Regions from separate parts of the Labrys sedimenti genome, predicted to be linked through region 1. Evidence: riboswitches for the same ligand, from Rfam matches in the RefSeq annotation. Region 1 holds a riboswitch; the other holds the start of a gene.
What was found. A riboswitch is a leader RNA that binds a small molecule or an ion and turns the genes downstream of it on or off. The one in region 1 is predicted to bind thiamine pyrophosphate.

Region 1 (3,688 bases):
TAGATGCCGGCAAAGGCGAACACGGCCACGATCGAGGGCAGCGCCGCCGCGACCCCGAACAGGGCCAGCAGCAGCCGGCGTCCCGGAAATTGCCGCCGCGCCAGCGCCAGGGCGACGCACGCCCCGAACGAGAGCGACAGCAAGGTGGACAGCAGCGCCTGATAGACGGTGAACCCGGCAATCGAGACGAGATAGCCGACATTGCCCTGCCAGGCGTCGCCGCCGGCCGCGAGAAACAGGCTGGCGAGCGCGGTGAGCACGAGTGCGGCGAGGCCGCCGAGGAGAATCAGGCCGGGCATCGAGGATGAGGCAGCAAGCGCCTTCTCACATCCCTGCTCACTTCGCCATGGCGGCCAGCCATTCGTCGATCCAGGCCTTGCGGTTCTCGGCGAGCTTGGCCGGATCCGCCATCAGGGCCTTGGCCGGAACGGCAACGGCCTTGAAGCTCTCCGGCAGGCCGGCAGCCGGCGTCCTCGCCGGATACATCCAGTTGGTCTCGGGCAGGACGGCCTGGGCCTCATCGGATATGAGGAAGGTGAGGAATTGCCGCCCGAGATCCTGCTGCTTGGAGGTCTGGATCAATCCGGCGACCTCGACCTGGGTCTGGTGCCCCTCAGGAAACATCGCGGCCTTGTAGTTGGTCTTCTTCTCGGCACCGATGTGATAGGCGGGCGAGGTCGAATAGGAGAGCACCATGTCGGCCTCGCCCTTCAGGAAGAGGCCATAGGCTTCCGACCAGCCCGAGGTGACCGTGACGATGCGAGGCTTCAGCGATTTCCAGGCATCGGAAGCCTTGTCGCCATAGACGGCCTTCATCCAGGCGAGCAGGCCGAGGCCCGGCGTCGAGGTGCGCGGATCCTCGATCACCAGCTTGGGGCCGTTCTTGTCGTCGACCAGATCCTTCAGGCTGGCCGGCGGGTTCTTGAGCTTGTCGCTGTCATAGACGAAGGCGAAATAGCCCCAGTCATAGGGAATGAAAGTCTTGTTGGTCCAAGGCTCGGGCAGAGAGAGCTTCTCGGCTGCCACGCCATGCGGCGCGAACAGGCCGGACTTTTCCGCCTCTCCCATCAGATTGTCGTCGAGCCCGACGACGACGTCGGCCTTGGTCGAGGCCCCTTCGAGCTTGAGCTTGGCAAAGAGGGCGCCACCATCATCCGCAGTGACATAGGTCAGCTTGCAGTTGCACTTGGCCTCGAAGGCGGTCTGCAGCGGCTTGCCGGGTCCATATTCGCCGGAGAAGCTCTCATAGGTGTAGACGGTAAGCACCGGCTTGTCCTGCGCCGAGGCCGTCGTGGCGACGGTGGCCAGTGCAAGAGCGGCGAGCAATTTCCTCAGCATAGCGTCCTCCATGTCGAAAACGGTTCGATACGGATGACGGCGGTGAAGAAAATCGAGGTGAAGCTGAAAGCTTCGAAGCTCATCCCTCCGCCGGCACAACCCGGATCAGGTTCGATGGGTTAGACGTCGCTTGCGGCCGTCGTCTTCTCAGCCCTTGCGGGCACCCCATGAGACGATTCCCGTGTTAGCGTTTTCCCGGGACGAGGGAAAGCCTGTTTTGCGGGAGCCGGCTGCTCCCAAAGAGCGCACGCTAAAGATGTGCCGATCCGACCGGTGGTTCCCTCAGGCCCGGACCGTCGCGATGTCCTGCCCGGCTGCCCATTCCTGCAGGTCGGAGCGCTTGAGCGCATGCGCCATCATGTCCGGGAACTGGTCGGGCGTGCAGGCGAAGACCGGGCAGCCCAGCGCCGCGAATTTCTGGGCATGATTGGCATCGAAGCCCGGCCGTCCATCATCGGACAAGGCAAGCAGCACAATGAGATTGACGCCACTGGCCACCAGTGCCGCGGCCCGCCCGAGCATCTCCGCGGCATTGCCGCCTTCGTAGAGATCGGTGATCAGCACGAGATGAGTCTTGGCCGGTTGGGAGACCAGGCCCTGGCAATAGGCCAGCGCCGCATTGATGTCCGTACCGCCGCCGAGTTGCACGCCGAACAGCACCTCGACAGGGTCGGCGAGTTCCTCTGACAGATCGATGATCTGGGTATCGAAACAGACGAGCTTGGTCTCGATCACCGGCAGCGAGGCCATCACCGCCGCAAAGATCGAGGAGTAGACCACGGACGTCGCCATCGAGCCCGACTGGTCCACGCAGAGGATGACCTGATCGAGCTCGGCCTTCGTCCGCGTCTGCCGGGCATGGCCGACCAGCCTTTCGGGCACCACGGTCCGGTACTGCTCCTGCCAATGGCGCAGATTGGCCGTGATGGTGCGCGGCCAGTCGATGTCGTTGTAACGCGGCCGGCTGGTGCGCCTGCCGCGCAACACCGCGCCTCGGATGGTTTCGGCCGTGGCCTGGGCAAGACGCTTCATCAATTCGTCGACCACCTTCTTCACCACCATGCGGGCGGTGTCCTTGGTTTTGTCCGGCATGGCCGAGCGCAGGCTGATGAGATCTGCGATCAGATGAACGTCCGCCTCGAGCGTGGCGAGAAACTCCGGTTCCAGCATCATCGCCTTGAGGTTGAGGCGCTCGAAGGCGTCGCGCTGGATCACCTGCACCACGGGCGTGGGAAAGAACTCCCGGATATCGCCGAGCCAGCGCGCCACGCGCGGCGCCGAGCCGCCCAGGCCGCCGCGCCGGCCTGGAGTTCCCTTGCCGCCCTCGCCATCGCCATAAAGCGCCGAAAGCGCGCGATCCATGCGGACATCGTCCGGCGAGAGATCGGTATCGTCGTCCCCGCCCAGAGCCAGGCGCCAACGCCGGCGCCGTTCGCCCGGGGAGCCTGCAGTCCCCGCCGCTTCCATGCCGATGTCGTCGTTTGTCTCATCGATCATACGCGTCGAGCCCCAGAATCGTGGTGAGCAGCGGCAAGGCGGCGGCAAAACCCGGAGCGGCGAGATCGTCGCCGGAGTGTTTCGGCAGTGCCTGCCGTCCGGAAGTCGCTTTCGCCACCTCCGCCATCAGGCGCCGGCGCTCGCTAATGCCGAATCCGGAAAAGGCCCGGCGCAGCATCGGCAGCACTTCGGTGAAGTCGGTGGGCTCCTGCTCGTTGAGCCAGCCGTCGACGAGTGCGAACAAGGCCGGATCCTGCAGGATGACCTCCGCGCTGTTGCCGAGAAAGCCTTCCAGCCATTGCCCGGCCGCCTTGGGCGCATTGCCCGGCGACAACGCCCACGAGAAAGCAACCGCAGCCTCGCCCTCTCCCAGCGCGGATCGATCGTAAAGCCGCCTCAGGCCAAGGCCTGCGATAAGGGGTGTAACGGATGCGTCACCGCTGAGATGGCGCAGGCGCTGCAGCCATTCATGGCTGAGATGGGAGTCATCCAGCAGATTGAGGGCGTCGTCGAACTCCACCATCGCCTTGCGCATAGCCGCCGCGGCATCGTCATCGAGGTTGGCCGCCGCCAGTCCCAGGCCGGCATTGACCTCGACGGCCATCGCCTTGGCGAGCGAAGCGAGCGCCTCGGTCGGCATCTTGCGGGCCGTGCCATAACGCAGAACGGAGACCAGAGGCGGCACGGCCTGCATCAGGCTGACCACATCGGCCGCATCCACCGCCGCCGCCTGCAGCAAGCCGATGCAACGCTCGGCTGCCTGGGGCAGATCGGACATCAGGCACAATCGCACCAGATCGGCAAGCAGCCGAACATCCCTTGTCATGGAGGCACGCGCCACGGCCGCCCCGCC
Region 2 (3,688 bases), on a different contig from region 1:
GCCTCGGTTCCGAAGCGGATTTTCACGCCGAGTTGTGCGAGGCGTCCCGCGAGCACCTGCAGCGCCCGTCTCGGGTCGAGATGGGCCTCGCGCGGGAAGAACAGGCCCTGCGGGAAGCGGCCCGCAAGGTCCGGCTCGAGCGTTGCGATTCCAGGCCCGTCCACCGGGACATGCGCCTGGGTGCGACGGGCGAAACGGGCGATCTCGCTGCCGTCGCGAGCCGGTGCGACCACCAATGTGCCGCGCTGCACGGTTTCCTGCACATGGCGCGGCCACCAGGTGAGCGCGAGTTCGCCGCGCCGCTCGACCTCGATCTCGGCGCTTTCACGCTCGCACCAGGGCGCCAGCATGCCGCCCGCCAGCCAGGAACAGGCCTGGGCACCCAGGACTTCGCTACGCTCCAGGATCTCGACGTCGGCGCCACGGGAAGCGCATTCCATCGCCGTGACGAGGCCGGCGACGCCGGCCCCCACCACGGTGACGCGCTTGACGTCATTCGGCCGGGACATAGAGGGCCCCGCCCTGTTCGAGGAATTCGCGCGATTTCTCCGCCATGCCCTGCCGCGCGGCTTCCTCCATCGCCCGGACCTCGTCACGCAGATCCTGTGTGATCTTCATCGAGCAGAATTTCGGCCCGCACATCGAGCAGAAATGCGCGACCTTGTGCACGTCCTTGGGCAGCGTCTCGTCGTGATAAGCGCGCGCGGTATCCGGATCGAGGGAGAGGTTGAACTGGTCCTCCCAGCGGAAGTCGAAGCGTGCCTGCGACAGGGCGTCGTCACGAATCTTGGCGGCCGGATGGCCCTTGGCGAGATCGGCGGCATGGGCGGCGATGCGATAGGTGATCACGCCGGTCTTGACGTCGTCGCGGTTGGGCAGACCGAGATGCTCCTTCGGCGTGACGTAGCAGAGCATGGCCGTGCCGAACCAGCCGATCATTGCCGCACCGATGCCGGAGGTGATGTGGTCGTAGCCCGGCGCGATGTCGGTCGTCAGCGGCCCGAGCGTGTAGAAGGGTGCTTCGCCGCAGGCGGCGAGCTGCTTGTCCATATTCTGCTTGATCTTGTGCATGGGCACATGACCAGGACCCTCGATCATCACCTGGCAGCCCCGATCCCACGCGATCTTGGTCAGTTCGCCCAGCGTCTCCAGCTCGGCGAACTGCGCGGCGTCGTTGGCATCGGCGATCGAGCCGGGGCGCAGGCCGTCGCCGAGCGAGAAGGAGACGTCATAGCGGCGCATGATGTCGCAGATGTCGCCGAAATGCTCATAGAGGAAGCTCTCGCGATGGCCGGCCAGGCACCAGCGCGCCATGATCGAGCCGCCGCGCGAGACGATGCCGGTGACGCGGCTGGCGGTGAGCGGCACATGGGCGAGGCGAACGCCGGCATGGATGGTGAAATAGTCAACGCCCTGCTCGGCCTGCTCGATCAGCGTGTCCTTGAACACCTCCCAGTCGAGCTTGAGCGGGTCGCCGTCGACCTTCTCCAGCGCCTGGTAGATCGGCACCGTGCCGATCGGCACCGGCGAATTGCGCAGGATCCAGGAGCGGATGTTGTGGATGTTGCGCCCGGTGGAGAGGTCCATCACTGTGTCGGCGCCCCAGCGCGTGGCCCAGACCAGCTTCTCCACCTCCTCGGCCGCACCCGATGTGACGGCGGAATTGCCGATATTGGCGTTGACCTTCACCAGGAAGTTGCGGCCAATCACCATCGGCTCGAGCTCGAGATGGTTGATGTTGGCGGGCAGGATGGCCCGGCCCAGGGCGATCTCGTCGCGCACGAATTCCGGCGTGACGAATTCAGGAATGGCCGCGCCGAAATCCTCACCGTCGGCCCGGCGCTCGGCTGCGCCTTCGAGGGCTTTCTCACGGGCGAGATTCTCGCGGAAGGCGGCGTAGACCATCTCTTCGGTGACGATGCCGGCCCTGGCGAATTCATATTGTGTGACGAGTTGGCCGTCGGCGCCGCGGCGCAGCTTGCGTGTCGCCGGGCACGGCGCCACCAACCTGTCGGCGGAGACATTGCCGTTGTCCTCCGGCTTGACGATCCGGCCTTCGATCGCGCCGAAGCGGCGTGCGGCGATCCAGTCCTCGCGCAGGGTCGGCAGGCCCTGCTTCAGATCGATGCTGGCGCCATCCTCGGTATAGGGGCCGGAGGGATCGTAGACGCGGATAGGGGCGAGCGAGGCGTCGCTCAGCGCGATCTCGCGGAAGGGCACCCGCATCGCAGGGTGCGAAGCGGGAGCCGCATAGACCTTGCGGGAGCCGGCGATCGGACCGGTGGTCACGCTTTGCGGCGCGGCGATTTTGGTCTTTGGGGTTTGGACGTTCATGGATCTCCTCCTCATTGCGAGTCATGGAGATCCGGGGCGACGATTGTCTGGGCCGAACCGGCATCGCAGCCAGCTTCGGGGGCTTCAAGCCAAAGAATACAGCCAAAGCCCTGTTCCCGTCCCTTCGCCGGCATGACCCGGATCAGGTTCGAAGGGTTCGGCTCTAGGCCATCTCAGCCCTGCTTGCGCAGGACACCCCTCGGAACGATTCCAAGGTTAGACCCGGAATCGGCCTGCGTCCAGAGGGAAGGATTGTCGCATTGTCTTGGAAGGAGAGAGGCTGTGGCTTCTGTGCTACGGGCGCTTGCCCTGCTCACGCACGAATTCGATGCAGCGATCGAGGTGGTCGCGAAGTCGAATGGCCGTGTCGAGATCGAAATTCATGTAATTGGTTGGCGACCCTTCGGCGCCAGCATATCCGTCCGGCTTCATGGAGAGGCCAATGACCAGCGACCTGTCATCCAGCGTTTTCTTGACGCGCCATTCCAGGAATGAATGTGCGTAATTGCCATGCTCCTGCGGCGTACTGAAGACTACCGACCCAAGGAGGGTATTTAAACTCTTCGAGCCTGACAGCAGACCTTTGAACATCGCCCACATGGCAGCACCATTGGATATCGGATACCGCAATCAAGACGGTGTGCCCATGCCGCTGTCAAGCTGGTCGGTTCTAGTGGCAGGTCATTGTCGCTTCTCACCCCCGCCAGGCCGCAGCGATCATGTCGGAGGCCTTCTCGGCGATCATCACCACGGGCGCATGGGTGTTGCCGGAGACGATGGTCGGCATGACAGAGGCATCGGCGATGCGCAGGCCTGAAATACCGCGCAGGCGCAGCTGAGGGTCGACCACCGCCGCCGCGTCGGTGCCCATCCGGGCCGTGCCGACAGGGTGGAAGATGGTTGTGGCGATGTCGCCGGCGGCCTTTGCCAGATCATCCGCCGACTGGATCGCTGGCCCTGGCTTCAGTTCTTCCGGCCTGAAGGCCTGCATGCGTTGGGTCGCCATCAGGCGGCGGGCCGCGCGGATCGAATCGGCCGCGACCACACGGTCGCCTTCCGTGGAGAGGTAGTTCGGCGCGATTTCCGGATGGGTCCGGACATCCGGCGAGACGATGCGGACATGGCCGCGCGCTTCCGGCCGGAGATTGCAGACGGAGACGGTGATGGCCGGGAAGGGATGCAGCGGCGAGCCGAAAGCGTCGAGCGACAGGGGCTGGACGTGGAACTCGATATTGGCGTCGGCAAAGCGCGGATCCGATTTCATGAAGATGCCGAGCTGGCTCGGCGCCATCGCCATCGGTCCCGAACGCTTGAGCGCATAGGTGAGGGCGATCTCAGCCTTGCCCAGCAGCGA

Region 2: it holds a riboswitch for thiamine pyrophosphate, as region 1 does, so the genes downstream of both, thiC (phosphomethylpyrimidine synthase ThiC) here and thiB (thiamine ABC transporter substrate binding subunit) in region 1, are expected to answer to the same signal.

What each region holds. Positions count from the first base shown of each region.
Region 1 covers NZ_JAXOUF010000002.1:1,004,567-1,008,254, reverse strand. Annotated here, with positions in the region: gene U1R88_RS11065 (ABC transporter permease subunit) at 1-299, opposite strand, end outside; gene thiB (thiamine ABC transporter substrate binding subunit) at 337-1,350, opposite strand; TPP riboswitch at 1,404-1,516, opposite strand; gene U1R88_RS11055 (VWA domain-containing protein) at 1,621-2,805, opposite strand; gene U1R88_RS11050 (DUF5682 family protein) at 2,825-3,688, opposite strand, start outside.
Region 2 covers NZ_JAXOUF010000003.1:399,682-403,369, forward strand. Annotated here, with positions in the region: gene thiO (glycine oxidase ThiO) at 1-509, opposite strand, end outside; gene thiC (phosphomethylpyrimidine synthase ThiC) at 493-2,334, opposite strand; TPP riboswitch at 2,437-2,544, opposite strand; gene U1R88_RS13475 (hypothetical protein) at 2,629-2,934, opposite strand; gene U1R88_RS13480 (GMC family oxidoreductase) at 3,029-3,688, opposite strand, start outside.